Linked DNA regions of Rhodopseudomonas palustris. The protein of the gene in region 1 interacts with the protein of each later gene in a pairwise test. Links are inferred from orthologs where the notes say so. Each region holds a gene or a part of one and is shown on either strand. Other genes may lie near its edges. The genes, in order: hfq and rho.

Region 1 (13,496 bases):
ATGCGCTGACGCATCGCGTCGCGCAGCGGTCCGATCTTCGGTCGCTCACAGATCATCGTCACTTCGAGATTGGCGACGCGGCCGCCGCGCGCAGTGACGCGGTCGATCGCGTATTTGAGGAACTTGTCGGAGGCCGCGCCCTTCCACTGCGGATCGGTCGGCGGGAAGTGAGAGCCGATGTCGCCGTCCGCCAGCGCGCCGAGGATCGCGTCGACCAGCGCGTGCAGGCCGACATCGCCGTCCGAATGCGCCAGGAATCCGCGGGTGTGCGGCACCTTCAAGCCACACAGCCAGACGTGGTCGCCTTCTCCGAACGCATGCACGTCGTAGCCGGTGCCGGTGCGGATGTCGCCGAGCGCGGCCATCAGCCGGCTTTCCTCGCGCGCGAAATCTTCCGGGGTGGTCATCTTCATGTTGTTAGCATCGCCCTCGAAGGTCGACACCGTCAATCCCGCCCATTCGGCGATCGCGGCGTCGTCGGTGAAATCGTCCCGGCCGCCAGAGGCCGCGCGGCGGTGGGCGTCGAGGATCACATCGAAACGGAACGCCTGTGGGGTCTGGGCGATCCGCAAGCTAGCGCGGTCCGGCGTCGCGTCGACCGCGCCACTGCTGTCGACCTGCTTGATCGTGTCGGTCACGGGGACGACCGGCAGCGCAGCGCCGGTCGCGCCGGCCGCGGTGATCGCGCGCGAGATCAGCTCCGGGGTGACGAAGCAACGCGCCGCGTCGTGGATCAGCACGATGTCCGGCTTCAGCTTGGCCAGCGCCTCCAGGCCGGCGCGCACGGACGCCTGCCGGGTTGCGCCGCCGCCCACCGCCGGGCGGAAATTCAGGCCGGCGACTGCCGCGTTGAACATCTCGGTGTCGTCGGGATTCGTCACCGGCTGCACCGCCATCACGCCCGGATGGGTGCAGAAGGGCTCCATCGCTCGCGCGATCACCGGCCTGCCGGCGAGGGTGCGGTATTGCTTGGGGCCGCCCGCGCCGGCGCGCAGGCCGCGCCCGGCGGCGACGATGATGGCAGCAGTACGGGGCGAGTTCGTCATCGGATCAATTGATACGGAATTGGGATGGCCTGCGCTGGTCGCGCCGGTGCACAGCCCTTACCATGCCGGGCTAGGAAAGCAGCATGATTCCATCGCCGCATCCGCCGGCGTCCGGGGACAATTGCTGCAACGCACTTGCATGTCAGATATGATTGGCTAAACTGTAGGCAATGATCTACAATGCTCAAACATTGAGCGAGGCCGAGCCTGCAACTGCGCTGGCTACAGAATGAGCAACGAGTGACGCGCCCGACTGTAACAGGTTCGCCGCCTTTGAGGATTGGCAATATTGCGGTGCCTGATCCGGTGTTCTTGGCGCCGATGACAGGCATTACCGATGCGCCGTTCCGCCGGCAAGTCGCGGAGCTGGGGGCCGGTCTGGTGGTGTCGGAGATGACTGCCAGCGAAGATCTGGTGGCCGGCCGGCGGATGTCGGTCCGTCGCTGCGACAAGGTCGGCCAAGGGCCGCACGTCGTCCAGCTTGCCGGCTGCGAGGCGCGCTGGATGGCGGAGGGCGCGCGGATCGCGGAAGCCGGCGGCGCCGACATCATCGACATCAACATGGGCTGCCCGGCGCGGCACGTCACCGGCGGTCTGTCCGGTTCGGCGCTGATGCGCGACCTCGATCACGCGCTGACGCTGATCGAAGCAACGATCGGCGCGGTGCGGGTGCCGGTGACGCTGAAGATGCGGCTCGGCTGGGACGATCGTTCGCGCAACGCGCCGGAGCTGGCGCGTCGTGCGCAGGACGCCGGTGTTCAGCTTGTCACCGTTCACGGCCGCACCCGGCAGCAGTTCTACAAGGGAGAAGCCGATTGGGATGCGGTGCGCGCCGTCAGGGATGCGATCTCGATTCCGCTGGTGGTCAATGGTGATATCACCTGCCACGCCAGCGCGGTCGAAGCGCTGAAGCGCTCCGGTGCCGATGCAGTGATGATCGGTCGCGGCGCGCAGGGGCGGCCGTGGTTGCCGGGGCGGGTCGGCCGCCAGCTCACCACGGGAAAAGCCGAGGCCGAGCCGTCGCTGACCATGCAGCGCGACTACTTGCGCACGCTCTATGACGACATCCTGGCGCTGTACGGCGTCAAGATCGGGCTGCGTCATGCCCGCAAGCATCTCGGCTGGTCGCTCGAGGTCGCCGCCTCAACCGCCGGCGCCTCGCCGGACGTTCTGAAGAGCTGGCGCGCCGTCATTCTGACCGAAGAGAATCCGGCCCGCGTGCACCGTGCGCTCGCCGATGCCTACGAAGAATTCGCCTGGAGGGCCGCCGCATGAACGCCATTGTCGAACCGCGCCGGGCTCAGCCGACCGACAGCGATGCGATCCTCAACGCGTTGCCGAATCCTGTTCTGCTGGTCGGTCCCGACGGCAAGATCGTGGACGCCAACATGGCGGCGGAGTCGTTCTTTGAGATTTCGACGCAATTGCTGCGACGGCAGTCGCTGACCGATCTGGTGCCGTTCGGCAGCCCGCTGCTGGCGCTGATCGAGCAGGTGCGCATCGGGCATTCGCCGGTCAATGAATACAAGGTCGATCTCGGGACGCCGCGGATCGGCGCCGACCGCCAGGTCGATCTGCACGTCGCGCCGCTCAACGAACGGCCCGGCCATATTGTGGTGATGCTGCAGGAGCGCACCATCGCCGACAAGATGGACCGCCAGCTCACGCATCGCAGCGCGGCGCGCTCGGTGATCGCGCTCGCCGCCATGCTGGCGCACGAGATCAAGAATCCGCTGTCCGGCATCCGCGGCGCGGCGCAACTGCTGGAGCAGCAGGCCTCCGCCGAAGACCGGATGCTGACCCGCCTGATCTGCGACGAAGCCGACCGCATCGTCACGCTGGTCGACCGCATGGAAGTGTTCGGCGACGACCGCCCAGTGGCGCGCGGTCCGGTGAACATCCACTCGGTGCTCGATCACGTAAAGCGGCTGGCGCAGTCGGGCTTTGCCCGCAACATTAAGTTCATCGAGGACTACGACCCGTCGCTGCCGCCGGTGCTCGCCAATCAGGATCAACTGATTCAGGTGTTCCTGAACTTGGTGAAGAACGCGGCCGAAGCCGTGGTCGATCTCGGCTCCGATGGTGAGATCCAACTCACCACTGCGTTCCGCCCTGGTGTCCGCCTGTCGGTGCCGGGCAAAAAGACGCGGGTGTCGCTGCCGCTCGAATTCTGCGTGCGGGACAATGGTCCCGGCGTTCCCGAAGATCTGCTGCCGAACCTGTTCGATCCGTTCGTTACCACCAAGCCGTCCGGCTCCGGCCTCGGTCTTGCATTGGTGGCGAAGATTGTCGGCGATCACGGCGGCATCATCGAGTGTGAATCGCAGCCGCGCAAAACCACCTTCCGGGTGCTGATGCCAATGTTCAACACCGCCAAGGCCCTTCAATCCCCGAACGGCGAGGACGCGCCGGCGTCGTCCGATGCCTCACAGACTGCAAGATGAGGACTCCCAATGCCTGCAGGTAGTATTCTCGTCGCGGACGACGACACCGCCATCCGCACGGTGCTCAACCAAGCGCTGTCGCGCGCCGGCTACGAAGTGCGGTTGACCGGCAACGCGGCGACGCTGTGGCGTTGGGTGAGCCAGGGCGAGGGCGATCTGGTGATCACCGACGTGGTGATGCCGGATGAGAACGCGTTCGATCTGCTGCCGCGGATCAAGAAGCTGCGCCCGAACCTGCCGGTCATCGTGATGAGCGCGCAGAACACCTTCATGACGGCAATCCGCGCCTCGGAGAAGGGCGCCTATGAATATCTGCCGAAGCCGTTCGACCTGAAAGAGCTGATCGCGATCGTCGGCCGCGCGCTGGCCGAGCCGAAGGAGCGCATCTCCAGCGCCAACGACGAAGGCGAGTTCGATTCGATTCCGCTGGTCGGCCGTTCGCCGGCAATGCAGGAAATCTATCGGGTGCTGGCGCGGCTGATGCAGACCGACCTCACGGTGATGATCACCGGCGAGTCCGGTACCGGCAAGGAACTGGTGTCGCGGGCGCTGCACGACTACGGCAAGCGCCGCAACGGTCCGTTCGTCGCCGTCAACATGGCGGCGATCCCGCGCGACCTGATCGAGTCCGAATTGTTCGGCCATGAGCGCGGCGCCTTCACCGGCGCCAACACGCGAGCCTCGGGCCGGTTCGAACAGGCCGAGGGCGGCACGCTGTTTCTCGACGAAATCGGCGACATGCCGATGGAGGCGCAGACCCGTCTGCTGCGGGTGCTGCAGCAGGGTGAATATACCACCGTCGGCGGCCGCACCCCGATCAAGACCGATGTCCGGATCGTCGCGGCCTCCAACAAGGATCTGCGCGTCCTGATCCAGCAGGGCCTGTTCCGCGAAGACCTGTTCTTCCGCCTCAACGTGGTGCCGCTGCGGCTGCCGCCGCTGCGCGAGCACATCGAGGACCTTCCGGACCTAGTTCGGCACTTCTTTGCGCTGGCCGAGAAGGACGGTCTGCCGGCCAAGAAGCTCGATGCCGCCGCATTGGAGCGGATGAAGCAGCATCGCTGGCCGGGCAACGTCCGCGAGCTGGAAAATCTCGCCCGCCGCCTGGCAGCGTTGTATCCGCAGGAGGTGATCACCGCCTCGGTGATCGATGGCGAGCTGGCGCCGCCGCCGGTGGTGGCCGGCGGCAGTGCGCCGCACACCGTCGACAATCTCGGCGGCGCAGTCGAGATGTATCTGTCGTCGCACTTCTCGGGCTTCCCGAACGGCGTGCCGCCGCCCGGCCTCTACCATCGGGTGTTGCGCGAGATTGAGGTGCCATTGCTCACCGCAGCGCTGGCGGCGACTCGCGGCAACCAGATCCGGGCCGCCGACTTGCTCGGGCTCAACCGCAACACTTTGCGGAAGAAGATCCGCGACCTCGACATTCAGGTTTACCGCACCGGCGGCTGAGACGCCGAGGCAAGTTTTTCGGCTGTGGACCGCGTACTCGCCCGAGGTGGCTCGGGCGATGCGCCGCGATATTGTCGCAATTGAGCAACATTGTTGTAGGAATGCATCACACGGTCCGCCAGCGGCGCGGGCTGAACGCATTCATTGATTATTGCCGGAATGACCAGCGCAGAGACGTCGGCCCAACCCGTTGACGACCCCTCGACTGCCGAGCCGCGGCTGCGCACCTGGCGCAAGCTGCTGGCCCCGATGGCAGTCGGCGTTGCGCTGTTCTCGGCGTTCCTGACCTTCATCGTCCTGACCGGCCTGACCCCGATCGCCCCGACCCGGGAAGTCGTGGTCAGCTTCCTGCTGATCAATGCCGTCACCATCCTGCTGCTGCTCGCCATCATCGCCCGAGAGGTCTGGAAGGTGGTCCAGGCCCGCCGGCGCGGACGGGCGGCGTCGCGGCTGCACATCCAGATCGTCAGCCTGTTCTCGGTGATCGCGGTGCTGCCGGCGGTGCTGGTGTCGATCGTCGCCAACGTCACGCTCGACCGCGGCCTTGATCGGCTGTTCTCGGGCCCGACCCGTGCGGTGATCCAGAACTCGCTGATCGTCGCCAACGCCTATCTGCACGAGCACGGCCAGCTGATCCGCGGCGACATCCTCGGCATGGCCAACGACATCTCGCATGCCCGCGCGCTGTTCGACCTCGACCGCAAGTCCTTCCGCGAATTTCTCACCAACGACGCCGCGACCCGCAATCTGCCTGGCGCGATGCTGATCGATAAAGACCGCAACATCCTGGAGGCGGCGCAGAACGGCATCCGCCGCGACTTCGACGTCCCGGCGCCGGAGTTTCTGAAGAACGTCGACGACACCGAACCGCAGATCGCGGTGTTCATTGAGGCCAATTACGTCGCCGCGGTGATCCGGCTGAAGGGCTTCGAAGACACCTTCCTGTACGTCGCGCGCTTCCTCGATCCGCATGTTGTTGCACAACTGCGCCAGACCCAGGCCAGCGTCGCCGAATATTCCGAACTCGAAGCGCGCCGGCTCGGCGTCCAGGTCGCGTTCGCGCTGATGTTCACCGTGATCGCACTCACGGTGCTGATGTCGGCGGTGCTGATCGGCCTGAACTTCGCCAACTGGCTGGTGGCGCCGATCCGCCGCCTGATGGGGGCGGCGCATCTGGTCTCGACCGGCGATCTGCACGTCCAGGTGCCGGTGTCGAAATCCGAGGGCGACCTGTCGCAGCTCGGCATGACCTTCAACAAGATGACTCAGGAGCTGCGCACCCAGCGCGACGAGCTGGTCAGCGCCAGCGAACTGATCGACAGCCGCCGCCGCTTCATCGAGGCGGTGCTGTCGTCGGCCAGCGCCGGCATCATCGGCGTCGACGGTTCGCTCAGCATCGGCATTCTCAACCGTTCGGCCGAGAAGCTGATCGGCCACGCCGAAGCCGAGGCGCTCGGCCATCCGCTGTCCGAGGTGATCCCCGAGCTCGACGAGATCATGGGGACTGCACGCGAGGGATCGCAGCGTCTGGTGCAGGGCCAGATCACCATTGTCCGCGACGGCCGCGAGCGCATCCTCAACGTTCGCGTCACTGCCGAACAGACCGGCCACACCAGCGACAGCTACATCATTACGCTCGACGACATCACCGAACTCGTCTCGGCGCAGCGCACCTCGGCGTGGGGCGATGTGGCGCGCCGGATTGCGCACGAGATCAAGAATCCGCTGACGCCGATCCAGCTCTCGGCCGAGCGGATCAAGCGCAAATTCGGCAAGGTGATCGTCGAGGACAAGAACATCTTCGAACAGTGCACCGACACCATCGTCCGCCAGGTCGATGACATCCGGCGCATGGTCGACGAGTTCTCGCGGTTTGCGCGGATGCCGAAGCCGGTGATCGAAGGCGAGGACGTCGGCGACACCGTGCGGCAGGTGGTTTTCCTGATGCGCGTTGGTCATCCCGATGTCGACATCGAAGCCGAGATCAAGGACGAGCCGCTGCATGCGCGTTTCGACCGTCGCCTGATCTCGCAGGCACTGACCAACATCATCAAGAATGCCACCGAGGCGATTGAGGCCGTGCCGGAAGAAGAACTCGGCAAGGGCAAGATCGAAGTGGTCGCTGCACGCGAGGGCGACGACGTCGTCATCGACGTGATCGACAACGGCATCGGTCTGCCCAAAGAAAGCCGTTCGCGGCTGCTCGAACCCTACGTCACCACCCGTGAGAAGGGCACCGGCCTCGGTCTTGCGATCGTCGGACGCGTGCTGGTCGACCACGGCGGCGGCATTGAACTCAACGACGCATCCCACGTTCGTCCAGGCCAGCGCGGTGCATGGATGCGCCTCCGATTCGCGATGTCCGGTCAGCCGGCGTCACCTCCCGGATCGGGTGAACCAAAACAGCAGGCCGAGAACGAACCAAGGATAGCGGCTGCCAGCGGCAGCTAAAGCGACAGGCGCGACCATGGCGAATGACATTCTGATCGTCGACGATGAAGCGGACATCCGTGATCTCGTTGCCGGTATTCTCGAGGACGAAGGCTTTTCCACCCGCACCGCGCGCGACAGCGATTCGGCGCTGGCCGAAATCGCCAACCGGCGGCCGAACCTGATCTTCCTCGACATCTGGCTGCAGGGCAGCAAGCTCGACGGTCTGCAATTGCTGGAGCAGATCAAGAAGGATCACACCGACGTTCCGGTGGTGATGATCTCGGGCCACGGCAACATCGAAACCGCGGTCGCGGCGATCAAGCGCGGCGCCTACGACTTTATCGAAAAGCCGTTCAAATCCGACCGGCTGATTCTGGTGGCGACGCGTGCCCTCGAAACCTCGCGGCTGAAGCGTGAAGTCCGCGAGCTGAAGCAACTGGCGCCGTCGGCCTCGACGCTGGTCGGCCGCTCGGCCTGCATCAATCAGTTGCGCCAGACCATCGAGCGCGCCGCCAAGGCCAACAGTCGCATCCTCATCGTCGGCCCGTCCGGCGCCGGCAAGGAGCTCGCGGCGCGGACGCTGCACAACTCCTCTTCCCGTGCCGACGGGCCGTTCGTGGTGATCAACGCTGCTGCGATCACTCCGGAGAAAATGGAGATCGAACTGTTCGGCGTCGAAGCCAACGGCGAGCATTCGCGCAAAGCCGGCGCGCTCGAAGAGGCGCACGGTGGCACGCTGTTCATCGATGAAATCGCCGACATGCCGCGCGAGACCCAGAACAAGATTCTGCGCGTCTTGGTCGAACAGACCTTCCAGCGCTGCGGTGGCACCACCAAGGTCAATGTCGACGTCCGCATCATCTCGTCGACCGCGCGCAACCTCGAAGAGGAGATCACCGCCGGCCGTTTCCGCGAAGATCTGTATCACCGGCTGTCAGTGGTGCCGATCCGCGTGCCGCCGCTGTCCGAGCGCCGCGACGATATTCCGGAACTGATCGAGTACTTCATGGAGCAGATCTCGGCGGCGACCGGCCTGCCGCGCCGGCAGATCGGCCAGGACGCCATGGCGGTGCTGCAATCGCATGTATGGCCCGGCAACGTCCGCCAGCTCCGCAACAACGTCGAGCGGCTGATGATTCTGGCCGGCGGCGGTCCGGATGCGGTGATCACCGCCGACATGCTGCCGCAGGATGTCGGTTCGATGGTGCCGACGATGCCGACCGGCAACAACGGCGAGCACATTATGGGCCTGCCGCTGCGCGAGGCCCGCGAGGCGTTCGAGCGCGATTATCTGATCGCTCAGATCAGCCGGTTCTCCGGCAACATCTCGCGCACCGCCGAATTCGTCGGGATGGAGCGCTCGGCGCTGCATCGCAAGCTCAAGGCGCTCGGCGTCGGCTAAGTCTTCCTTCAATCCGTATCTCAGACCTGGAATCCGATCGATGTCGCGCATCGCCTATGTCAACGGCCGCTATCTCGACATGCGCGATGCGAGCGTGAACATCGAAGACCGCGGCTATCAGTTCGCCGATGGCGTCTATGAGGTCTGCGAAGTCCGCGGCGGCAAGCTGGTCGACATGCCGCGGCACCTGGCGCGGCTGCAGCGCTCGCTCGGCGAATTGCGGATCAAGGTGCCGATGCCGCTCGCGGCGCTGACGGTCGTGATGCATGAAGTGGTGCGGCGCAACCGGGTGAACTACGGAATCGTCTATCTGCAGGTGACGCGCGGCGTCGCGCGGCGCGATCACGGCTTTCCGGCCGCACCGGTGAAGCCTGCGGTTGTGGTGACGGCGCGCAGCCTTGATCCGGCCAAGGGGCAGGCCAACGCCGCTCACGGCATCAAGGTGATCACGCTGCCGGAGAACCGTTGGCCGCGGGTCGATATCAAGTCGACGGCGCTGCTTCCGAACGTGCTGGCCAAGCAGGCGGCGCGCGAGGCCGGTGCCTACGAGGCGTGGTACGTCGACCGCGACGGTTATGTCACCGAAGGCGCCTCCAGCAACGCCTGGATCGTCACCAAAGAGGGCCGGGTGGTGACCCGCTCGGCCGAGGCCGGCATTCTCCCCGGCGTCACCCGTGCGGTGCTGATGGATGCGTTCGAAGCGCTGCAGGTTCGGTTCGAGGAGCGGCCGTTCACGCCGGCCGAGGCCGCCAGTGCCGCCGAGGCATTCGTCACCGCGTCCAGCCAGATCGTGATGCCGGTGGTGGCGATCGACGGGCAGCCGATCGGCGACGGCAAGCCGGGCGCATTGGCCAAACGTCTAAGAGAGCAGTTTCACCGATTTGCGGTGTTTTCTTAAGCTTTGCGGCGCGGGGAGCATCCACTCGGGGTTTTAGTTGCTTGCTTAAAAGCCATGCCTACCCTCTAATCGGACCGTCGGCTTCTGGAGGGGGATCTCAGAGGAGTCGGCAACCGGGGTGGAGCTCCGATAGAGAGACGCGCACCGGCAAGAAAAGACAAAACCAATTGCGGGATAAAAAATGGCGGCAGACCGCGCACAAAACCTTCAAGACACTTTCCTCAACCACGTACGCAAGACGAAAACTCCCCTGACGATCTTCTTGGTCAACGGGGTGAAGTTGCAGGGTATTGTCACCTGGTTCGATAATTTTTGCCTTTTGTTGCGGCGCGACGGTCATTCGCAGCTCGTCTACAAACACGCGATCTCGACGATCATGCCGGGGGCGCCGATCCAGCTGTTCGAAAGCGGCGAGGACTCGCCAGCTTGAGGCGGGCCTGATTGGAACCCCGCAGCATTGACGGGGGCGCCGATCGTCCGCGATCGGGGCAGGGTGAGACTGGACGAGTCATCGTTGTCGGTCCGTATTTGCGTGTGCGCCGGGGCGATCCGGACGCCGTCGATACGGCCGTTCGCGACAACGACGCGCGGCTGGATGAAGCCGCCGGTCTCGCCCGCGCCATCGACCTCGACGTCGTGGAGGCAGTGCTCACGCCGATCAGCCAGATCCGTCCCGCGACCTATCTCGGCAAGGGTAAGGTCGAGGAGATCGTCGGCCTGATCGCGGCGCACGGCGCCGACCTCATCGTGATGGATTGCGCGCTGTCGCCGATCCAGCAGCGCAACCTAGAGAAGGCCTGGAACGCCAAGGTGCTGGATCGCACCGGCCTGATCCTGGAAATCTTCGGGCGCCGCGCCAAGACCCGCGAAGGCACGCTCCAGGTCGAACTGGCGCATCTCAACTATCAGCGCTCGCGTCTGGTGCGATCCTGGACCCATCTCGAACGCCAACGCGGCGGCTTCGGCTTCATGGGTGGCCCCGGTGAAACCCAGATCGAGGCCGACCGCCGGCTGATCGGCGAGCGCATCACCAAGCTCGAAGCCGAGCTGAAGAAGGTGCAGGCGACGCGCCGGTTGCATCGCGCCGGCCGGCAGCGCGTACCGTATCGCGTGGTCGCGCTGGTCGGCTACACCAATGCCGGCAAGTCGACGCTGTTCAATCGCCTGACGCGCGCCGATGTGCAGGCCGCCGATATGCTGTTCGCCACGCTCGATCCGACGCTGCGCGCGATCCAGCTGCCGCACGGCGGCAAGGCGATGCTGTCCGACACTGTTGGATTCATCTCCAATCTGCCGACCCAGCTCGTCGCCGCGTTCCGCGCGACGCTGGAAGAAGTGCTGGAAGCCGATCTGATCCTGCACGTCCGCGACATCAGCCACGAGGATGCCGAAGCCCAGCAGCACGACGTCGACAACGTGCTGCGCCAGCTCGGCGTCGATGCGGCCAGCGGCCGAATTGTCGAAGTCTGGAATAAGATCGACCGCTTCGAGCCCGAGCAGCGCGACGAGCTGAAGAACATCGCGGCGCGCCGGCCCGAAGATCATCCATGCCTGCTGGTGTCGGCGGTGAGCGGCGAGGGCGTCGACGAGCTGCTGCTCTCGATCGAACAGCGCCTGGCTGCCACGCGCACCGTGCTCGATCTGTCGATCGATGCGGCGGACGGTGCCGGCGTGAGCTGGCTCCATCGCAACACCGAGGTGCTGGCGAAGGATCTGGTCGACGGCCGCTACGCCATGACGGTGCGGGTCGAGGACAACAAGCGCGACATCGTGATCGACCGTTTCGGCGCGCTGCCGCGGCCGGATTGAGGGCGCGAATCGGCGCGCGTAACGAGCGCCGCCGCCACCGATTTCGGCGCTTCGCCGGAAGGCTTTCCGAGCGCTTCGAAAACGCCCGGTAAGTTATTGGAAAAACGAGCGGAAAAACCTTCGAAAACAGCCTCCGAAAGGGTGGTTCACAACACCCCGATACGCTATACGGATCCGATCAGATTCTGACCGGAATTCACCCTTGTCCGACAAAGACGACGAGAAGCCCGAGGGGCCGCAGGCGCCCTCGGATATTCGCCCCGTATCCATTCTCGACGAGATGAAGCGCAGCTATCTCGATTACGCGATGAGCGTGATCGTGGCGCGAGCGCTGCCGGATGCGCGCGACGGGTTGAAGCCGGTGCATCGCCGTATCCTCTACGGCATGTACGAGAACGGCTTCGAGTGGAACAAGCCGTATCGCAAGTCGGCGCGCACCGTCGGCGACGTCATCGGTAAGTATCATCCACACGGCGACCAGTCGGTGTACGACGCGCTGGTCCGTATGGCGCAAGACTTCTCGATGCGCGTGCCGCTGATCGACGGTCAGGGCAATTTCGGTTCGGTCGACGGCGATATGCCGGCGGCGATGCGGTACACCGAATCTCGCCTGACCAAGATCGCGCAGACGCTGCTCGACGATATCGACAAGGACACCGTCGACTTCCAGCCGAACTACGACAATTCGGAGAGGGAACCGCAGGTCCTTCCTGCCAAGTTCCCGAACCTCTTGGTCAACGGCGCCGGCGGCATCGCGGTCGGCATGGCCACCAACATTCCGCCGCACAATCTGGGCGAGGTGATCGACGCCTGTGTCGCGCTGATCGACGATCCGGCGCTGTCGATCGACGATCTCAACAAGATCGTGCCGGGTCCTGACTTCCCGACCGGCGGCATCATCCTCGGTCGCGCCGGCATCCGTGCTGCGTATCAGACCGGCCGCGGTTCGATCGTGATGCGTGGCAAGGTCGAGATCGAGACCGTCCGCAAGGACCGCGAGGCGATCATCGTCTCGGAGATCCCGTACCAGGTGAACAAGGCCACGATGGTCGAGCGCATCGCCGAACTGGTGCGTGAAAAGAAGATCGAAGGCATCGGCGACCTGCGCGACGAATCCGACCGCGACGGATTCCGCGTGGTCATCGAGCTGCGCCGCGACGCCGTGCCTGAAGTGGTGCTCAATCAGCTCTACAAATTCACGCCGCTGCAGACCAATTTCGGCGCCAACATGGTGGCGCTGGAAGGCGGCCGGCCGCAGCTGATGAACCTGAAGGATCTGCTGACGGTCTTCGTCGCGTTCCGCGAACAGGTCGTCACCCGCCGCACCAAATTCCTGCTCAACAAGGCCCGCGATCGCGCCCACATCTTGGTCGGCCTCGCGATTGCGGTGGCGAATATCGACGAGATCATTCGTGTGATCCGTAATTCGCCCGATCCGAACACGGCCCGTGAGACCCTGATGTCGCGCGACTGGCCGGCGGCGGATGTCGCGGCGATGATCACGCTGATCGACGATCCTCGCCACAAGCTCAATCCCGACGGCACTGCGCGGCTGTCGTTCGAACAGGCGAAAGCGATTCTCGATCTGCGGCTGCAGCGCCTCACCGCGCTGGGGCGCGAAGAGATATCCGAAGAGCTCGACAAGCTCGCGGTCGAAATCGCCGACTATCTGGAAATCTTGCGCTCGCGGGCGCGGGTGCAGGCGATCGTCAAGACCGAGCTCGGCGAGGTCAAGGCCGAGTTCGCAACGCCGCGCCGGACCGTGATTGCCGAGCAGGAAGGCGAGGTCGAAGACGAAGACCTGATCCAGCGCGAGGACATGGTGGTGACCGTGTCGCACGCCGGCTACGTCAAGCGCGTGCCGCTGTCGACCTATCGGGCACAGCGCCGCGGCGGCAAGGGCCGCTCCGGCATGGCCACGCGCGAGGAGGATTTCGTCTCGCGGCTGTTCGTCGCTTCGACGCATACGCCGGTGCTGTTCTTCTCGTCGCGCGGCCAGGTCTACAAGGAGA
Region 2 (16,258 bases), 2.4 Mb from region 1 along the record:
CGCGATTGGCCAGATAGATCGAGGTCGGCGTCTTCGAGGTCCGCGATACGCCGACGAGCACCACATCGGCTTCTTCAAGCCCTTCGACGTGCTGGCCGTCGTCGTGCATCATCGAATAGTTCAACGCGTCGATGCGCTGGAAATATTCGGCATTGAGCGTGTGCTGCGCACCGACCCGGCCCATGGTCGACGCGCCGAGATAGGCTTCGAACAGTTGCATCACCGGACCGATGATCGACAGGCTCGGGCTGTTGATCTCCTGGCACTTCGCTTCGAGCCGATTGACCAATTCGGTCTCCAGCAGCGTGAACAGGACGATGCCGGGCGCTTCTTCGATTTCCTGCAGCACGCGATCGAGCTGCTTCTGGCTGCGCACCAAGGGATAGACATGTTCGACCGGAGTGACGTTGGCGTATTGCGCCGTCACGGCCCGGGACACCGTGATCAGAGTTTCGCCGGTCGAGTCGGAGACCAGATGAAGGTGAAAGTAGCTGCCGTCGGTCAGCATCGTGGCCCTGTGTAACCTGTGAACAACGGGCCGAGAATCGCACCAAAGCGGAGCCACGGCCGTCGGGCTCGGGATAACCCGGCTTTTTCTTCACAGGCGTCGGGTGAGAAGAGCATTTCGGGATCGCGATGAGGTTAGCGGGTGAATGTGGATTTGTCTCTCGGTAATGCGGCGACGACCCGGCGCAACCCTCTGATCCTGCAAGCGCCCGACGAACAGACCAGCAGTTGGGGACGACTGTGAAGATGTGGGCAGGTGCGGAAGAACTTTGGAATGCTGTTGGGTGAGTCCAATCCACGGTCACTTAGACTCAAACCCTAAGAATCTATAAATATTGATAAGAAAGCTGGCGCTTGCGGAAATCTCCGCATTCGAGCATTCGATCAACGCGCGATGCAGGTCCTGCGTTCCGGATCGTCTGACAGCTTCGCGGCACAGCGGAATGGAAGATCGAATGATCGACTGGGTGGATGTCTATCCGTGGGTGAAGACCCTGCACGTGGTGGCGGTGATCTCCTGGATGGCCGGCATGCTGTATATGCCGCGATTGTTCGTCTACCACTGCACCGCCGAAGTCGGATCGACCCAGTCCGAGACCTTCAAGATCATGGAACGCCGGCTGTACCGGGCGATCATGAATCCGGCCATGATGGTCGCGTGGGTCGCTGGTCTGGCGATCGCCTGGGAGCAGAGCTATTTCACCTCGGGCTGGTTTCACGCCAAGCTCGCCGCGGTCGTGCTGATGACCGTGATTCATCTGCTGCTCGGCCGCTATGTGCGTGACTTCGCCGCTGACCGGAATACCCGGTCTCATAAATTCTACCGTATTATCAATGAGATACCGACGCTTCTGATGATCGCGGCGGTACTGTTCGTGATCGTCAAGCCGTTCTGACGGCACTGATTTCGGTACGGCGTCGATCGTCTTGCGTGGACGCAACGGATTTTCTATACTGGCATTCGTCCCACCTAAAGCAGGCGAATGTGGTTGCGATCAGGTTCCTTTTGAACCGGCCGCCGCATCGGGTCTGAAACCTCCCGCACCTTCCTTGCTCAAGACACCGTCGACCTGAAGACCTGCGGACTCCGGTTATTTCCTCCCGCTTTTTCTTCCGCTGACGAATCCCCAGTCTCGTTTCCACAGGACCACCCCCATGCGGGAAATCAAACTTCAAGACCTGAAGGCCAAGACGCCGGCCGAACTCGTTTCGTTTTCGGAAGAGCTCGGGGTCGAGAACGCCAGCACGATGCGCAAGCAGGAGCTGATGTTCGCCTGCCTCAAGCAGTTGTCGGCCAAAGAGACCGACATCATCGGCGAAGGCGTCGTCGAGGTGCTGTCCGATGGTTTCGGCTTCTTGCGCTCGCCGGATGCCAACTACCTTCCCGGTCCGGACGACATTTACGTTTCGCCCTCGCAGATCCGCCGCTTCGGCCTGCGCACCGGTGACACCATCGAAGGCCACATCCGCAGCCCGAAGGAAGGCGAACGCTACTTCGCGCTGCTCAAGGTCAACTCGCTGAACTTCGAGGATCCCGAGAAGTCGAAGCACAAGGTCAATTTCGACAACCTGACGCCGCTGTTTCCGGATGAACGCTTCCGGCTCGAGATCGACGATCCCACCCGCAAGGATCTGTCGGCCCGCGTCATCGACATCGTTGCCCCAATCGGCAAGGGCCAGCGCGCTCTGATCGTCGCGCCGCCGCGCACCGGTAAGACCGTGCTGATGCAGAACATCGCACACTCGATCACGGCGAATCACCCAGAGTGCTATCTGATCGTGCTGCTGATCGACGAGCGGCCCGAAGAAGTCACCGACATGCAGCGCTCGGTGAAGGGTGAGGTGATTTCCTCGACCTTCGACGAGCCGGCGGTTCGCCACGTCCAGGTCGCGGAGATGGTGATCGAGAAGGCCAAGCGCCTGGTCGAACACGGCCGCGACGTCGTCATCCTGCTCGACTCGATCACCCGCCTCGGCCGGGCCTACAACACGGTGGTACCGTCTTCGGGTAAGGTGCTGACCGGCGGTGTGGACGCCAACGCGCTGCAGCGGCCGAAGCGATTCTTCGGCGCCGCCCGTAACATCGAAGAGGGTGGGTCGCTCACCATCATCGCCACCGCGCTGGTCGACACCGGCTCGCGCATGGACGAAGTGATCTTCGAAGAGTTCAAGGGCACCGGCAACTCGGAGTTGATCCTCGACCGCAAGGTTGCCGACAAGCGCACGTTCCCGGCGATCGACATCTCGCGGTCCGGTACCCGCAAGGAAGAGCTGATCACCGACCCGCAGCTGTTGAAGAAGATGTACGTGCTGCGCCGTATCCTCAACCCGATGGGGACGATGGACGCGATCGAGTTCCTGCTCGACAAGCTGCGCAACACCAAGAACAACTCGGAATTCTTCGACTCGATGAACACCTGAGCGAGTTGAATAGCCGGCCATCAAGGGCGCCCCCACGGGGCGCCCTTTTTGTTTGCGTTCGGAACAGCGCCTCGGCAAGACAGCGCCATGCATCCGAGCGATCAGACCATCTTCGCCCTTGCGACCGGACCGCTGCCGTCGGCGATCGCAATCGTGCGTGTTTCCGGATCGCGAGCGGGTGAAGTGCTGACGGCGCTGACCGGATCATTACCGCCGCCCCGGCGCGCGGTACGCTGTGATCTTCGGAGCCGCGATGGTGATCTGATCGATGACGGCGTGGCGTTGTGGTTTCCGGCGCCTGCGTCCGCTACCGGCGAAGACGTTGCCGAATTGCACATCCACGGTAGCCGTGCAGTGGCGGCGGCGCTGATCAAGACCCTCTCGGCATTCGAAGGCGTGCGGCCGGCGGAGCCGGGCGAGTTTACCCGGCGTGGATTCGAAAACGGCAAGCTCGACCTGACCGAAGCCGAAGGTCTTGACGATCTGATCCATGCGGACACCGACGCGCAGCGTCGGCAGGCGCTCCGCCAACTTGGCGGCGTGCTGGGCGACCGGGCGCGGCGATGGCGCGACCAGATCATCGAGGCACTGGCACTGGTCGAAGCAGGGATCGACTTTTCCGACGAAGGCGACGTTGCCGACGAGCTGATGGGGCCGGCGCGGGCGAAGATCGCCGAGCTGTCGGCAGAGATCGCCGAGGTCTTGGCCGAGCAGGGCCGGGGCGAAAAGCTTCGCGACGGGATGGTGGTGGCGATCGCCGGGCCGCCGAACGTCGGCAAGTCCACTCTGATCAATCGCCTGGCGCGCCGCGAGGTGGCGATCGTCTCGCCGCATGCTGGCACCACCCGGGATGTGATCGAAATCCAGCTCGATCTCGACGGCTATCCGGTGACGGTGATCGATACGGCGGGACTGCGAGACAGTGACGATCCGGTCGAGCAGGAGGGTATGCGACGCGCCCGCTCGCGAGCCGCTTCGGCGGACCTTGTTCTGTGGCTGAGCACGACCACGGATGCTTCGGATCCCGATGTCAGCGGACCGGAAGTCTGGCGGGTCCGGAATAAGATCGATTTGGCGACCGGCGAGGTGGCAGAATCCGGCCCGTCAGAGCCCGGTTTCCGGATTTCGGCCACGACCGGCGAGGGGTTTGCGGATTTGCTGCGCGAACTGACGCAATTTGCTGCGCAGTATTTCGGGTCCGCAGAAGCCGGATTGATCACGCGCGACCGCCATCGGCGGTTGCTCGCCGATGCTGCGGCATCGCTGACACGCAGCCTCGTGCCGGGACTGGCCGAAGAAATCGTCGCCGAAGAACTCCGCGCTTCGGCTCACAGTCTCGGCCGATTGCTCGGGCGGGTCGACGTCGAGGATGTCCTTGGTGAGATCTTCGGCCGGTTCTGCATTGGCAAATAGGCTTGCTCGGGTCTCGGCCGGTCAGCCGGTGGTAACGAAAGGTTAACCACGCTATCGGGATTTGGGCTCGGCTGTTTCACGTGAAACAGTTCGGTGAGGTTCAGCCGGTATCAAGATCGGCGAACTCGCCTTCAAAGCTCCCCGGAGCTGAGCTACAACCCCACCATGCGTACCTCTTTCGACGTCATCGTCATCGGCGGCGGCCATGCCGGCTGCGAAGCTGCGGCTGCGGCTGCCCGGATCGGCGCGGCTACTGCCCTCGTTACCCATCGTTTTGCCACCGTAGGTGCGATGTCCTGCAATCCGGCGATCGGAGGGTTGGGCAAAGGTCATCTGGTCCGCGAAGTGGATGCCTTGGATGGGCTGATGGGCCGGGTCGCCGACGCCGGCGGCATTCAGTTTCGGATGCTGAACCGCCGTAAAGGCCCCGCGGTCCGCGGCCCGCGGGCGCAGGCTGATCGCAAGCTATATGCGGCCGCGATGCAGACCGCGATCCAGGGCTTTCCGAATTTGTCGGTGATCGAAGGGGAGGCCGACGCGCTGCTATGGCAGGACGGCCGTGTGAGCGGCATTCGGCTCGGCGACGGCCGGGAGTTTGCTGCCGCGGCGGTCGTCATTACGACCGGGACCTTTCTGCGCGGCCTCATTCACCTCGGCGAGCGAAGCTGGCCCGCTGGCCGGATCGACGAGGCCCCAGCGATGGGGCTTTCATCGTCGTTCGAAGCGCTCGGATTTAAGCTCGGTCGCCTCAAAACCGGAACTCCGCCACGTCTGGACGGCCGGACAATCGACTGGAGCGCCGTCGAAATGCAGCCTGGCGATGATCCGGCGGAACCGTTTTCGGTCCTGACGCCGGCAATCACCACGCCGCAGATCGAATGCGGCATCACCCGGACGACGCCGGCCACCCATGAGGTGATCCGCGCCAATGTGCATCGCTCGCCGATGTATTCCGGGCAGATCCAATCGACTGGGCCGCGTTATTGCCCCTCGATTGAGGACAAGATCGTCAAATTCGGCGATCGCGACGGCCACCAGATCTTCCTGGAGCCGGAAGGGCTTGATGACCCGACCGTCTATCCCAACGGGATCTCAACGTCGCTTCCCGAAGAGGTGCAGCGGGCAATCCTGAAGACCATTCCGGGGCTGGAGCGAACCGAAATGCTCCGTCCGGGATACGCGATCGAATACGATCACGTCGATCCGCGGGAATTGGAGCCGACGCTGCAGACCAAGCGGCTGCGCGGGCTGTTCCTGGCCGGGCAGATCAATGGCACCACCGGTTATGAAGAGGCGGCAGCCCAGGGTCTGGTCGCTGGGCTCAACGCGGCATTGTCCGCGGGAGGTGGCGATCTGGCGGTGTTCGATCGCGCCGACGGCTACCTCGGCGTGATGATCGACGATCTGGTGACCCGCGGCATCACCGAGCCGTACCGGATGTTCACCTCTCGGGCCGAGTATCGCCTGACCCTTCGAGCCGACAACGCCGACCAGCGTCTGACCGACAAGGGCCTAGCACTCGGTTGCGTCGGGGTGGAGCGGTCGGCCTTCCATCAGGACAAAATGGTCGCACTTTCTGACGCGAAAGCGCTTGCCCAATCGCTGTCGATCACCCCGAACGAAGCAGCCAAGCACGGACTGGCACTGAACCGGGATGGCCAGCGCCGCTCCGCGTTCGATCTGTTGTCCTATCCGGAAATCGAGTGGGCTCAGGTTCGCGCGATATGGCCGGAGCTTGGAAAGGTCGATCCGGCGATCGCGGTGCATGTCGAGATCGACGCCAAATATCATGTCTATCTGGAGCGCCAGACCGCAGACGTCGAGGCGTTTCGTCGGGACGAAAGTCTCGGGCTTACCGATGTCGATTACGCGGCGGTCCCCGGTCTGTCGAACGAGGCTCGCACGCGGCTGGAGCGGCATCGCCCACACACCGTTGGGCAGGCGGGTCGGCTCGACGGCATCACGCCAGCGGCCCTCGGAATTCTCGCCGCCTATCTGCGGCGTGAACAACGGAAGCGGAAATCGACGGGGTAGGGTGGCAACCAGCGTTTCACGTGAAACACCTCCACCTCTCGGCTCCGTCGTGTTTCACGTGAAACTCTAGCCGTCGATTGCAGATCGGTGCCGTATTCGGTGGTCGGAATCGGTTTGCGAGAATATAATCTAAAAAGGCCTCCACGGCCGTCTCCCCCGCAGTGAAGTTCCATGCAGCGCGCTGCCAGACCTCTCGTTTCCGTCTCAGATCTCGACGCTGACAAAGCGGCGGCGCTGAAGCTCATCCCAATCTCGTCGGCGCTCGAAGCCCGCCTCGATGCCTATGTCGTGCTACTGCAGCAATGGCAGGCTAAGACCAATCTGGTCGCTCCCTCGACCCTGCCGCAGCTTTGGACCCGGCACATCGCGGATTCGCTGCAGCTGGTCAGTCTGATGCCGCATGCCCGGCGATGGCTCGACTTCGGATCGGGAGGCGGGTTTCCCGGTGTGGTACTGGCCTGCGCGATGGCGGACGTCGGTGGACACGTCACGTTGGTGGAGAGGATTGCCAAGAAGGCCGCGTTCCTGCGCGAGGCGCTCCGCGTCGCGGGCGCTCCGGGCACAGTCATTCTCGCGGACATCGGGGATAACGTGGATAGATTCCCACAAGCACTCGATTGCATCACCGCCCGTGCGGTCGCTCCGCTACACCAGCTCATCGGTTTTGCCGAACCGCTGATGACCCCCGGAACCACAAAGGCGCTGTTCCTGAAAGGTCAAGATGTAGATGCAGAATTGACGGAAGCTACTAAATATTGGAAATTCCAGCCCAAGCTGCATGCCAGCGTGACCGGTGGCCAAGGCTGGATCGTCGAAATCGACCACATCGAACGACGCACATAACGCCACCGCGAGCCAAAAGAACCTGCCATGACCGTAATTGACGAGATTTATCAAGGGGATAGGGCGAATTCAGAGCCCGGGCGTCCGCGCATCATCGCGCTCGCCAACCAGAAGGGCGGGGTCGGCAAGACCACCACCGCGATCAATCTCGGCACGGCCCTGGCCGCGATCGGCGAGCGCGTGCTGATTGTCGATCTCGATCCGCAGGGCAACGCCTCGACCGGGCTCGGCATCGACCGCCGCGATCGTAACACTTCAACTTACGACGTGCTGGCCGGTGAAGCGCCACTCCGTGATGCGGTGGTCGCGACCGCGGTGCCGCGGCTGCACATCGCAGCTTCGACGATGGATCTGTCGGGCCTCGAGCTCGAGCTCGGCCATCGCGGTGACCGCGCGTTCCGGCTGCGCGATGCGATCGGCGTGCTCAACAAGGACATCGATCCGCCGCTCGACTACACCTACGTGCTGATCGACTGCCCGCCCTCGCTGAATCTGCTGACTGTGAATGCGATGGCGGCCGCGGATGCGATCCTGGTGCCGCTGCAGTGTGAGTTCTTCGCGCTCGAAGGTTTGTCGCAATTGCTGCAGACGGTTGAGCAGGTCCGCGCCAACCTCAACCCGAGCCTGACGATCCACGGCATCGTGCTGACGATGTTCGACAGCCGCAACAATCTGTCGAGCCAGGTTGTCGCCGACGTGCGCCAGTTCATGGGCAAGAAGGTCTACGACACCATGATCCCGCGTAACGTGCGGATCTCCGAAGCGCCGAGCTACGGCAAGCCGGTGCTGGTTTACGATCTGAAATGCGTCGGCAGCGAAGCCTATCTGAAGCTCGCCACCGAAGTGATTCAGCGCGAGCGCGAACTCCGCACCACGCATTGAGGTGCGCGGCCGGCGGCGCCGACCACGCCTCGTCATTGCGGGCGGAGCAACGCGATCCAGAGCCGGGCAGGGCGCCGGCTTGCTTGCGATGCCGCTTCGTAATGACGACGCGAACTAACAACATTTCATTTCATCAGTGCGGAGTAGCGACGTGAATCCAAGGGAGCTGGCGATGGCCGATGAGCACCGTTCGCGACTGGGGCGTGGCTTGGCGAGTCTGATCGGCGATGTCGGCGGCGAGGCCACGCAGGTCGAGCGGCCGCGGGCACAGCGCAAGGTGCCGATCGAATTCATCAAGGCTAACCCGCGCAACCCGCGTCGCACCTTCACCGATGCCGAGCTTGGTGAATTGTCCGACTCGATCAAGCAGCACGGCGTGATCCAGCCGATCGTGGTTCGTCCGGTGAAGGGTTCCGCCGATCGCTATGAGATCATCGCCGGCGAGCGGCGCTGGCGCGCGGCGCAGCGCGCCGGTCTGCACGAAGTGCCGATCGTTCCGGTCGACGTATCGGACGCGCTCGCACTGGAAATCGCCATCGTTGAAAACGTTCAGCGCGAAGATCTCAATCCGCTCGAAGAGGCGCTGGGCTATCAGGCTCTGGCGGCCGAGTTCAATCGCAGCCAGGAAGAGATCGCCAAGATCGTCGGCAAGAGCCGTAGCCACGTCGCCAATATGATGCGGCTGATCAAGCTGCCCGACGACGTCAAGTCGTTGATCGCATCCGGCGAATTGACCGCGGGTCACGCCCGCGCGCTGATCGGTCTGCCCGATCCATCGACGATCGCCAAGCGGATCGTCGCTGAAGGGCTCAATGTCCGGCAAACCGAAGCGCTCGCGCATGAAGAAGGCGTGCCGGAGCGCAAGCCGCAGAAGCCCCGCGCCACGGCGAGCGCCAAGTCGGTAAAGGACGCCGACACGCTGGCGCTCGAAAAACGCCTCAGCGATGCGCTCGGCATGAAGGTGACGATCGACGATCACGAAGGCACCGGCGCAGTCCAAATCCGTTACGCCGATCTCGATCAGCTCGACGACATCATCCGCCGGCTCGAGGTGGGCGGTTAGTCCGCGTTGTTCGTTGACGCCTGAGGCGACGATCTCTCGTTCGTCATTCCGGGGCGCGCGGTGTAGCTGCGCGAAACCGGAATCTATACTCACAAACTTCTCGTGAGGACACGGCGAGGCTGCTCTGGGCTCCGAGCCGAGGGCGCAGTGGTTATGGATTCCGGGCTCGCGCTACGCGCGCCCCGGAATGACGAACGAAGGGGGGCGAGGTGCGCGTAGCTCGCGATACGCCAGGTCCCCCTACGGATGGTAACAACGAGACTAACTCCGGCGCCTCGCGCTGACGGCGATTGATAGCAGCGTCCGCTGCGCGATCGCTGCGCCGAGTGTGGCCTGGCGGCGGGTTTCGAGTGCGGCGCTCGCGAGTTGCTCGATGATCTGCGCGAGGCGGGTCGTCGAGAGATTGCGGAGCGCCGTCTCGGCTGCGGCCTTGCGGGAGAAATGCAGCCGCGGAAATCCGGAATCGAGCACCACGGCGGCCGGCGTACCGCCTTCGACCACGAGGCTGGTCTTGTGCAGAAACGCGGCGTGGCGCTGCGCCGCAAGGATGATCTGACCCGGATAGGTTCCGGCCACCATCGCCTTGGCGAATTCTGTCTCGACCACGACGGGCTTGCCCGAGAACGCGGCGTCGACAATTGCATCAAGCTTGAGGTCGGACGCATCCGACACGCAGGTGATCACGTCGTCCAGCGTGACCTCGCCCTTGCCATGCGCGTACAGCGCAAGCTTGCGCAGTTCGTTGCGCGAGGCCTGGCGGTCGCCGCCGAGTAGCGTCGTCAGCACCGCCCTCGCATCCTTGGCGATCTGCAGATTCGAGCCGCGCAGTTCGTCGTCGATCAGCCGGGCAATGTCGGCTTCGGCGTCCGGATAGCAGCCGATCGCGACTGCGCCGGTGGCAGCTTTCTCGCAGGCCTTGCGCAGCGCGTGGTCCGGCTTGATATCGCCGGCCTCGATCACGATGCGGCATTCCCGCGGTGGCGAGGTGATCAGAGCTTCGACGCCGGCGACGAAACTGCGCGAACCGGCGCGAACGCGGATCGCGCGCCGGCCGCCGAACATCGGAATCGCCAGGGCTTCGTCGACCAGCCGCGACGGCTCCGCGGCGAGTTCGTCGCCATCAAGCCGGACCAATGCGAACGGGTCTTTGGGATCGTCGAGCGAGGCCGCGATCAGCGCATCGGCGCGTTCGCGCACGAGGCCCGCATCAGGTCCGTACAGCAGCACGATCGGCCGGCCCGGATCGGGCCTAGCCAGAAACGAGGTGGCATCTTTGCCGCGAAGCGCAACCATTACTCAGCGCCAGAGCCGAATATGAACCAACACCGCGTGCTCGGCGGAATCGCGGATCACATCCCGGCGTAGAAGAACGAGGCGAGCCGAGTGTTGATGTTCTCGGCGATCTCCTGCACGGCGCGGTCTTCCGCATCGCGGCCGGCGCGGGTGCGGGCGAAGCGCTGCGATTGGCCGGGCACGTCGTATTCGACGCGCGAGAAAGTGTTGCCGCTCACCACGGTCTTGCCGGTGGCGATGTCCTTGAGCTGATAGCTGGCGTCGATCGCGTAGTTTTCGATCGTCGGCAGCTGCGTGCTGGGATCGACGATCAGCGACGACCGCGAGGTCGAGATCGAGATCTTCAGCGTGTACAGCGGTGGCGCGCCGGTGGCGCTGCCGTACAGCTTGAACATCAGCTTGTTGCGCAGCTCGACGCCAAGGCGGGAATTGCGCGACCCGTTCGGAATATCCAGCGGCGGGACTTCGATGGCGTTCAGCTTATCGCGCAGCGTCGGCGAACCGTCGCCGCGATCGGCGTACATCGGTTGGAAGCAGCCGGCGACCGGGGCCGCCAGCGCAACCGCCAGCGCCAACCGGACGACGAACTTCTTGAGCTCCGCGGGCTTAGCCGACGACATTCACGATCCTCTGCGGGACGACGATCACCTTGCGAACGGGCTTGTCACCCAAGGCTTGTTTTACCGCATCGAGCGCCAAAACGGCAGCCTCAATTTCGCCGGTCGGAGCGTCGCGGGGCACCGTCACCTCGCCGCGCTTCTTGCCGTTGACCTGAACCGGCAGGGTGATGCTGTCCTCGACCAGCAGATCCGGTTCGATCTGCGGCCACAGCGCCTCGGAGACCAAGCCGGTCTGGCCGAGCACCGTCCAGCATTCCTCGGCGAGGTGCGGCATCATCGGGTGGAAGAGCTGCACCAGGATCACGGTCGATTCGCGAATCGCCCAGGCGAGATCGGGCGAGGGCGTCTGCGAACGGGCGAGCGCGTCGCCGAGGGTATTCGAGAACTCTCGGATATGCGCCAGGCTGACGTTGAAGGCGAGCCGCTCGATGCCGGACAGCACCTTGTCGAGCGCACCATGCGCGGCCTTGCGCAAGGTGAGCGCATCGGCGCCGAAGCTCGCCGGCCGTTCGGCCGGGGCCGAAGCGGCGATCGGGGCCGCATCGTTCACCATCCGCCACAGCCGCTGCACGAAGCGCGACGCGCCCTTGACGCCTTCCTCGCTCCAGATCACGTCGCGATCCGGCGGCGAATCCGACAGCATGAACCAGCGCGCGGTGTCGGCTCCGTAGGTCCCGATGATGTCGTCGGGATCGACGGTGTTGCGCTTGGACTTCGACATCTTCTCGATCGGGCCGATCTCGACCGGCGAGCCGCCGTCGAGCAGCGTCGCTCGCCGGGTATCGCCCTCGACCGTGATGGAGATCTCGGCCGGTGAGGCGAAGTGGCCGTCGGCCTTGCGATAGGTCTCGTGCACCACCATGCCCTGCGTGAACAGGCCGGCGAACGGCTCGTCATGCTGGATGTCGATGTGACCCGCCGCCTTCATCGCCCGGGTAAAGAACCGGCTGTACAGCAGATGCAGAATCGCATGCTCGACGCCGCCGATGTACTGATCGACCGGCATCATCCGGTTGACGACGTCCGGCGTAGTCGGCGCCTCGGTGTTCCACGGATCGGTGAAGCGCGCGAAGTACCAGGACGAGTCCACGAAGGTGTCCATCGTGTCGGTCTCGCGAACGGCCTTGCCGCCGCACTTCGGACAGGTGACGTGCTTCCAGGTCGGGTGATGGTCGAGCGCATTGCCCGGCTTGTCGAACGACACGTCCTCCGGCAGCACCACCGGCAGATCCGCATCCGGCACCGGCACCACGTCGCAGGTCGGGCAGTGGATGATCGGGATCGGGCAACCCCAATAGCGCTGACGTGAGATGCCCCAGTCGCGCAGGCGGAAATTGACCTTGCGCTCGCCGACCGGTGCGCCGGCAAGCTGCGCGGTCTCCAGCCGCTTGGCGACTTCTTCCTTCGCCTCGGCGATCGTCTTGCCGTCGAGGAAGCGGGAGTTGATCATCCGTCCTTCACCGTCATAGGCGGTGTCGGTGATGACGAAGGTCGCCGGGTCCTGGCCTTCGGGACAGACCACGGGCGTATTGCCGAGCTGGTACTTGTTGACGAAGTCGAGGTCGCGCTGGTCGTGCGCCGGGCAGCCGAAGATGGCGCCGGTGCCGTATTCCATCAGCACGAAGTTGGCGACGTAGACCGGCAGCTTCCAGCTCGGATCGAACGGATGCACGGCGCGGATGCCGGTATCGATGCCCTGCTTCTCGGCCGTATCGATCTCGGCCTGCGCGGTGCCGCGCTTCTTGCAATCGTCGATGAACGCGGCGACCTTCGGGTCCTTCGCCGCCGCGGCTTGCGCCAGCGGATGGTCGGCTGCGATCGCCATGAACTTGGCGCCGAACAGCGTATCCGGACGGGTAGTGAAGATCTTCAGCTCGGTCTCGCCGGCCGGTGTGGTCGCGCTATCGAGCGCGAAGCGTACCATCAGGCCTTCGGAGCGGCCGATCCAGTTGCGCTGCATCAGCCGCACCTTGTCGGGCCAGCGGTCCAGCGTATCCAGTGCGTCCAGCAGCTCCTGGGCGTATTTGGTGATCTTGAACACCCACTGGTTCATCTCGCGCAGCTCGACCACCGCGCCCGAGCGCCAGCCGCGGCCGTCGATCACCTGCTCGTTGGCCAGCACGGTCATGTCGACCGGGTCCCAGTTCAGCTTGCGCTTCTCGCGCTCGACCAGCCCGACCTTCAGGAAGTCGAGGAACATCTTCTGCTGGTGCTTGTAGTAGGACGGATCGCAGGTCGCGAATTCACGCGCCCAGTCCAGCGACAGACCCATGGTCTGAAGCTGCTTCTTCATCGCCGCGATGTTGTCGTAGGTCCAAGCCTTCGGGGCGATCTTGCGCTCGATCGCCGCGTTCTCGGCCGGCAGACCGAATGCATCCCATCCCATCGGGTGCAGCACATTGTAGCCGCGCGCCCGCATGGTCCGCGCGACGACGTCGCCCATGGTGTAGTTGCGCACGTGACCCATGTGGATCCGCCCCGACGGATACGGGAACATCTCCAGCACGTAATACTTTTTGCGCAGGTCGTCGTTGCGGGTGGCGAAGATCTTCGCCTCGTCCCATTTCGCCTGCCACTTCGGCTCGGATTCGCGGGCGTTGTATCGTTCGTTGCTCATGAGATCAGGGTTCGGAAGATCAGAAGGCGGCCGGCCGGTTCGAGCGCGGATCAGGGCGGAAAACGGGGCGCGGCCGAGGTCGCCAACCGGTGCGGGGGCTCGGGTCAAATCGCGCGCGAAGCGCGCGGACTAGGCCATGAAACATGGTGTCGGGTCAATGGGATGGCGCAAGCCCGGCAGCTCGCCGGGCGGCCCTTGAGCAGCCTCAGCTCGCCATCGCCACCGGGCCGTCGCTGGCCCGGATGAAGCCGTGCTCGACCACATTGTTGCGGCCGCGATGTTTGGCCGCGTACAGCGCTGCGTCGGCAGCCTCGATCAGCTCGGCCGGGGAGGCGTGTTCGCTCGGCAGCGTACAGGCGACGCCGATGCTGACGGTAACATGCTCGAACGCACTGGTCTTATGCGGCAGAGCGAGCTGTTCGACGGTGGTGCGGACCAGCTCGCCGACCTGGAGGGCGCGGCCGATCCCGGTTTCCGGCAGCAGCAGGCAGAACTCCTCGCCGCCGTAACGGGCCGCGAACCCGCCGGTCTGGTCGGCCACCGCTGCCAGCGTCTCGCCGATCCGGCTGAGGCAGGCGTCACCCTCGGGATGGCCGTACGAATCGTTGAACAGCTTGAAATGGTCGACGTCGATCATCATCAGCGCCAGGCGATGCCCGGTCTGCTGGCCCTTCATCCATTCGAAGTCGAGCCGGCTCTGCAAGCCGCGGCGGTTGGCGAGGCCCGACAGCAGGTCCATCGAGGCCATCACGGTCAGGCGGCTGTTGCTGGCGACCAGCTCACGTTCGCGCTGGCCGAGCTGCGCCGCCATCGCGTTAAACGCGCGCGCCAGCGGCACGAATTCCGACGGCAGCCGCTTGCGCGCCACCCGGGCCGACCAGTTGCCTTCGGCGAATTTCTTGGCGACCCCGGTCAGCACCGAAATCGGCTGGACGATCAGCCGTTCGGCCGCGATCAGCGCGCCGAGCAGCACGAACAGGCAGACCAGCGCGAGCTGCAGATAGGCGGTGCGGATGTCGTGATTGATCCCGGCCGAGACCTTGTTCTCGTCCACGGTCACGACCAGCCTGGCGCTGGTGCCGGGAATCCGGCTCACGGTCATCAGCCGTCCGGCATCGTCCCGCATGGTAATGCTGCTGCGGCCTTGCGGAGTCTCCGCCATCGCCGGCAGCAGCGCCAAACGGTCGAGCTTCTTGCCGATCAGGCTGCGCTCGTCCGGCGGCGCGGCCAGAACGGTGCCTTCGCCGTCGATCAGGGCGGCGTTGACGCCGGCGCGGCCGGCCAGGCTGCTCATCATGTCGGACAGCCAGTCCAAATTCATGCCGGCGACGATCACCGCCTCTTCGCCGGTATCGATCGCCGAGACCGGGTAGGCGGCCAGGATCGTGCCCTTCTGGGTCTGACGGCCGACCAAGAAGTCACTCACGACAAAGTCGTGTGTTTCCAAAGCCTTACGGAAGTATGGGCGGTCGCTGATGTTGCTGCCGACGAACATCGAAGAGGTCGAACAGTGCACCACGCCGTCGGGGCCGGCCACCATCAGCATTCGGATCGAGGGCAGATCGACCCGCAGGCTGGCGCGCAGGATGCTGCAGCTTCGTCCCGCCTGGGCGGCGGCGGCGTGCACGTAGGCGGCTGATTTTAGCACCGCTTCGACCGACGAGATCACCTCGCGCTCGGCATCCGCGGTGCGCTGCGCCAGCGTCGACAGCTCATTGGCCATCGCGGCGAGCTGTGCGGTGCGCGTCGCTTCGAGCAGACGCACCCGGTCCAGCATCAGCGGACAGACCAGGATCAGCGCCAGCACCACGAGCCTGGCACGGATGCCGAGCAAGGCTCTGAGCTTGGCTTTCTTGCGGACGATTGCGATGCGTGACATCGTTGCCCCTCGACCCCCCGCAATCATCCTAGGAGGAAGGCTTCAAGAAGCCTTTCCCCGATTCATTACAATTTGAGCGAAGCCGGAACCGTGGACGAACTCGCCGCATTCATCGCGCCGCCAAGGCCGCCTTTCTCCCGCCGCCGAGCATCTTCCGGAGCCTTGAGCCGATGAGCGCCGCCGCCAATCTGGCCGCGGTCGAGGCCGAAATCGCGAGTGCCTGCAAGGATGCACGGCGCGAGCGCAGTGAGGTGACGCTGATCGCGGTGTCGAAGACCTTCGAGGCGGAGGCGATCCGCCCGGTGCTGTCGGCCGGCCAGCGTGTGTTCGGCGAAAATCGCGTGCAGGAAGCCAAGGGCAAATGGCCGGCGCTGGTCGACGAATACCCCGGCACCGAATTGCATCTGATCGGACCGCTGCAGTCCAACAAGGCCAAGGACGCCGTCGCGCTGTTCGACGCGATCCATTCGGTCGATCGTGACAGCCTGTGCGAAGCCCTGAGCAAGGTGCTGCCGCAGGCTGGCCGAAAGGTCGAACTGTTCGTTCAGATCAACACCGGCGAGGAGCCGCAGAAGGCGGGCATCGCGCCGCAGGATGCCGATGCCTTTCTGGTCGCTTGCCGCGAGCGCTGGGGGCTGACCATCAGCGGACTGATGTGCATCCCACCGGTCGATGAAGCGCCGGCG

What was found.
Region 2: the proteins of hfq (region 1) and rho interact in binary tests that used the Escherichia coli proteins (3 or more experiments, as listed by UniProt). The link is inferred for Rhodopseudomonas palustris from one-to-one orthologs.

Annotation. Positions count from the first base shown.
Region 1 is NZ_CP058907.1:2,756,669-2,770,164, forward strand. The notes cover bases 8,720-11,480. They hold hfq (RNA chaperone Hfq), read left to right. Parts: upstream 8,720-9,856; coding sequence 9,857-10,105; downstream 10,106-11,480. Other genes in these bases: ntrX (nitrogen assimilation response regulator NtrX), read left to right, coding at 8,720-8,777; HZF03_RS12625 (D-amino-acid transaminase), read left to right, coding at 8,818-9,675; hflX (GTPase HflX), read left to right, coding at 10,117-11,480. Also shown: HZF03_RS12595 (bifunctional 2-C-methyl-D-erythritol 4-phosphate cytidylyltransferase/2-C-methyl-D-erythritol 2,4-cyclodiphosphate synthase), read right to left, coding at 1-1,046; tRNA dihydrouridine synthase DusB, read left to right, coding at 1,320-2,321; HZF03_RS12605 (two-component system sensor histidine kinase NtrB), read left to right, coding at 2,318-3,490; ntrC (nitrogen regulation protein NR(I)), read left to right, coding at 3,500-4,942; HZF03_RS12615 (sensor histidine kinase NtrY-like), read left to right, coding at 5,102-7,393; more of ntrX, read left to right, coding at 7,410-8,719; more of hflX, read left to right, coding at 11,481-11,484; gyrA (DNA gyrase subunit A), read left to right, coding at 11,687-13,496. UniProt on the Escherichia coli protein: RNA chaperone that binds small regulatory RNA (sRNAs) and mRNAs to facilitate mRNA translational regulation in response to envelope stress, environmental stress and changes in metabolite concentrations.
Region 2 is NZ_CP058907.1:309,490-325,747, reverse strand. What follows is about bases 895-3,795. They hold rho (transcription termination factor Rho), read left to right. Parts: upstream 895-1,662; coding sequence 1,663-2,928; downstream 2,929-3,795. Other genes in these bases: mnmE (tRNA uridine-5-carboxymethylaminomethyl(34) synthesis GTPase MnmE), read left to right, coding at 3,016-3,795; hemJ (protoporphyrinogen oxidase HemJ), read left to right, coding at 963-1,403. In the rest of the region: HZF03_RS01515 (pyruvate, water dikinase regulatory protein), read right to left, coding at 1-508; more of mnmE, read left to right, coding at 3,796-4,341; tRNA uridine-5-carboxymethylaminomethyl(34) synthesis enzyme MnmG, read left to right, coding at 4,507-6,375; 16S rRNA (guanine(527)-N(7))-methyltransferase RsmG, read left to right, coding at 6,547-7,218; HZF03_RS01485 (ParA family protein), read left to right, coding at 7,246-8,100; HZF03_RS01480 (ParB/RepB/Spo0J family partition protein), read left to right, coding at 8,273-9,163; holA (DNA polymerase III subunit delta), read right to left, coding at 9,425-10,456; LPS assembly lipoprotein LptE, read right to left, coding at 10,513-11,076; leuS (leucine--tRNA ligase), read right to left, coding at 11,063-13,693; HZF03_RS01460 (diguanylate cyclase domain-containing protein), read right to left, coding at 13,899-15,572; HZF03_RS01455 (YggS family pyridoxal phosphate-dependent enzyme), read left to right, coding at 15,743-16,258. UniProt on the Escherichia coli protein: Facilitates transcription termination by a mechanism that involves Rho binding to the nascent RNA, activation of Rho's RNA-dependent ATPase activity, and release of the mRNA from the DNA template.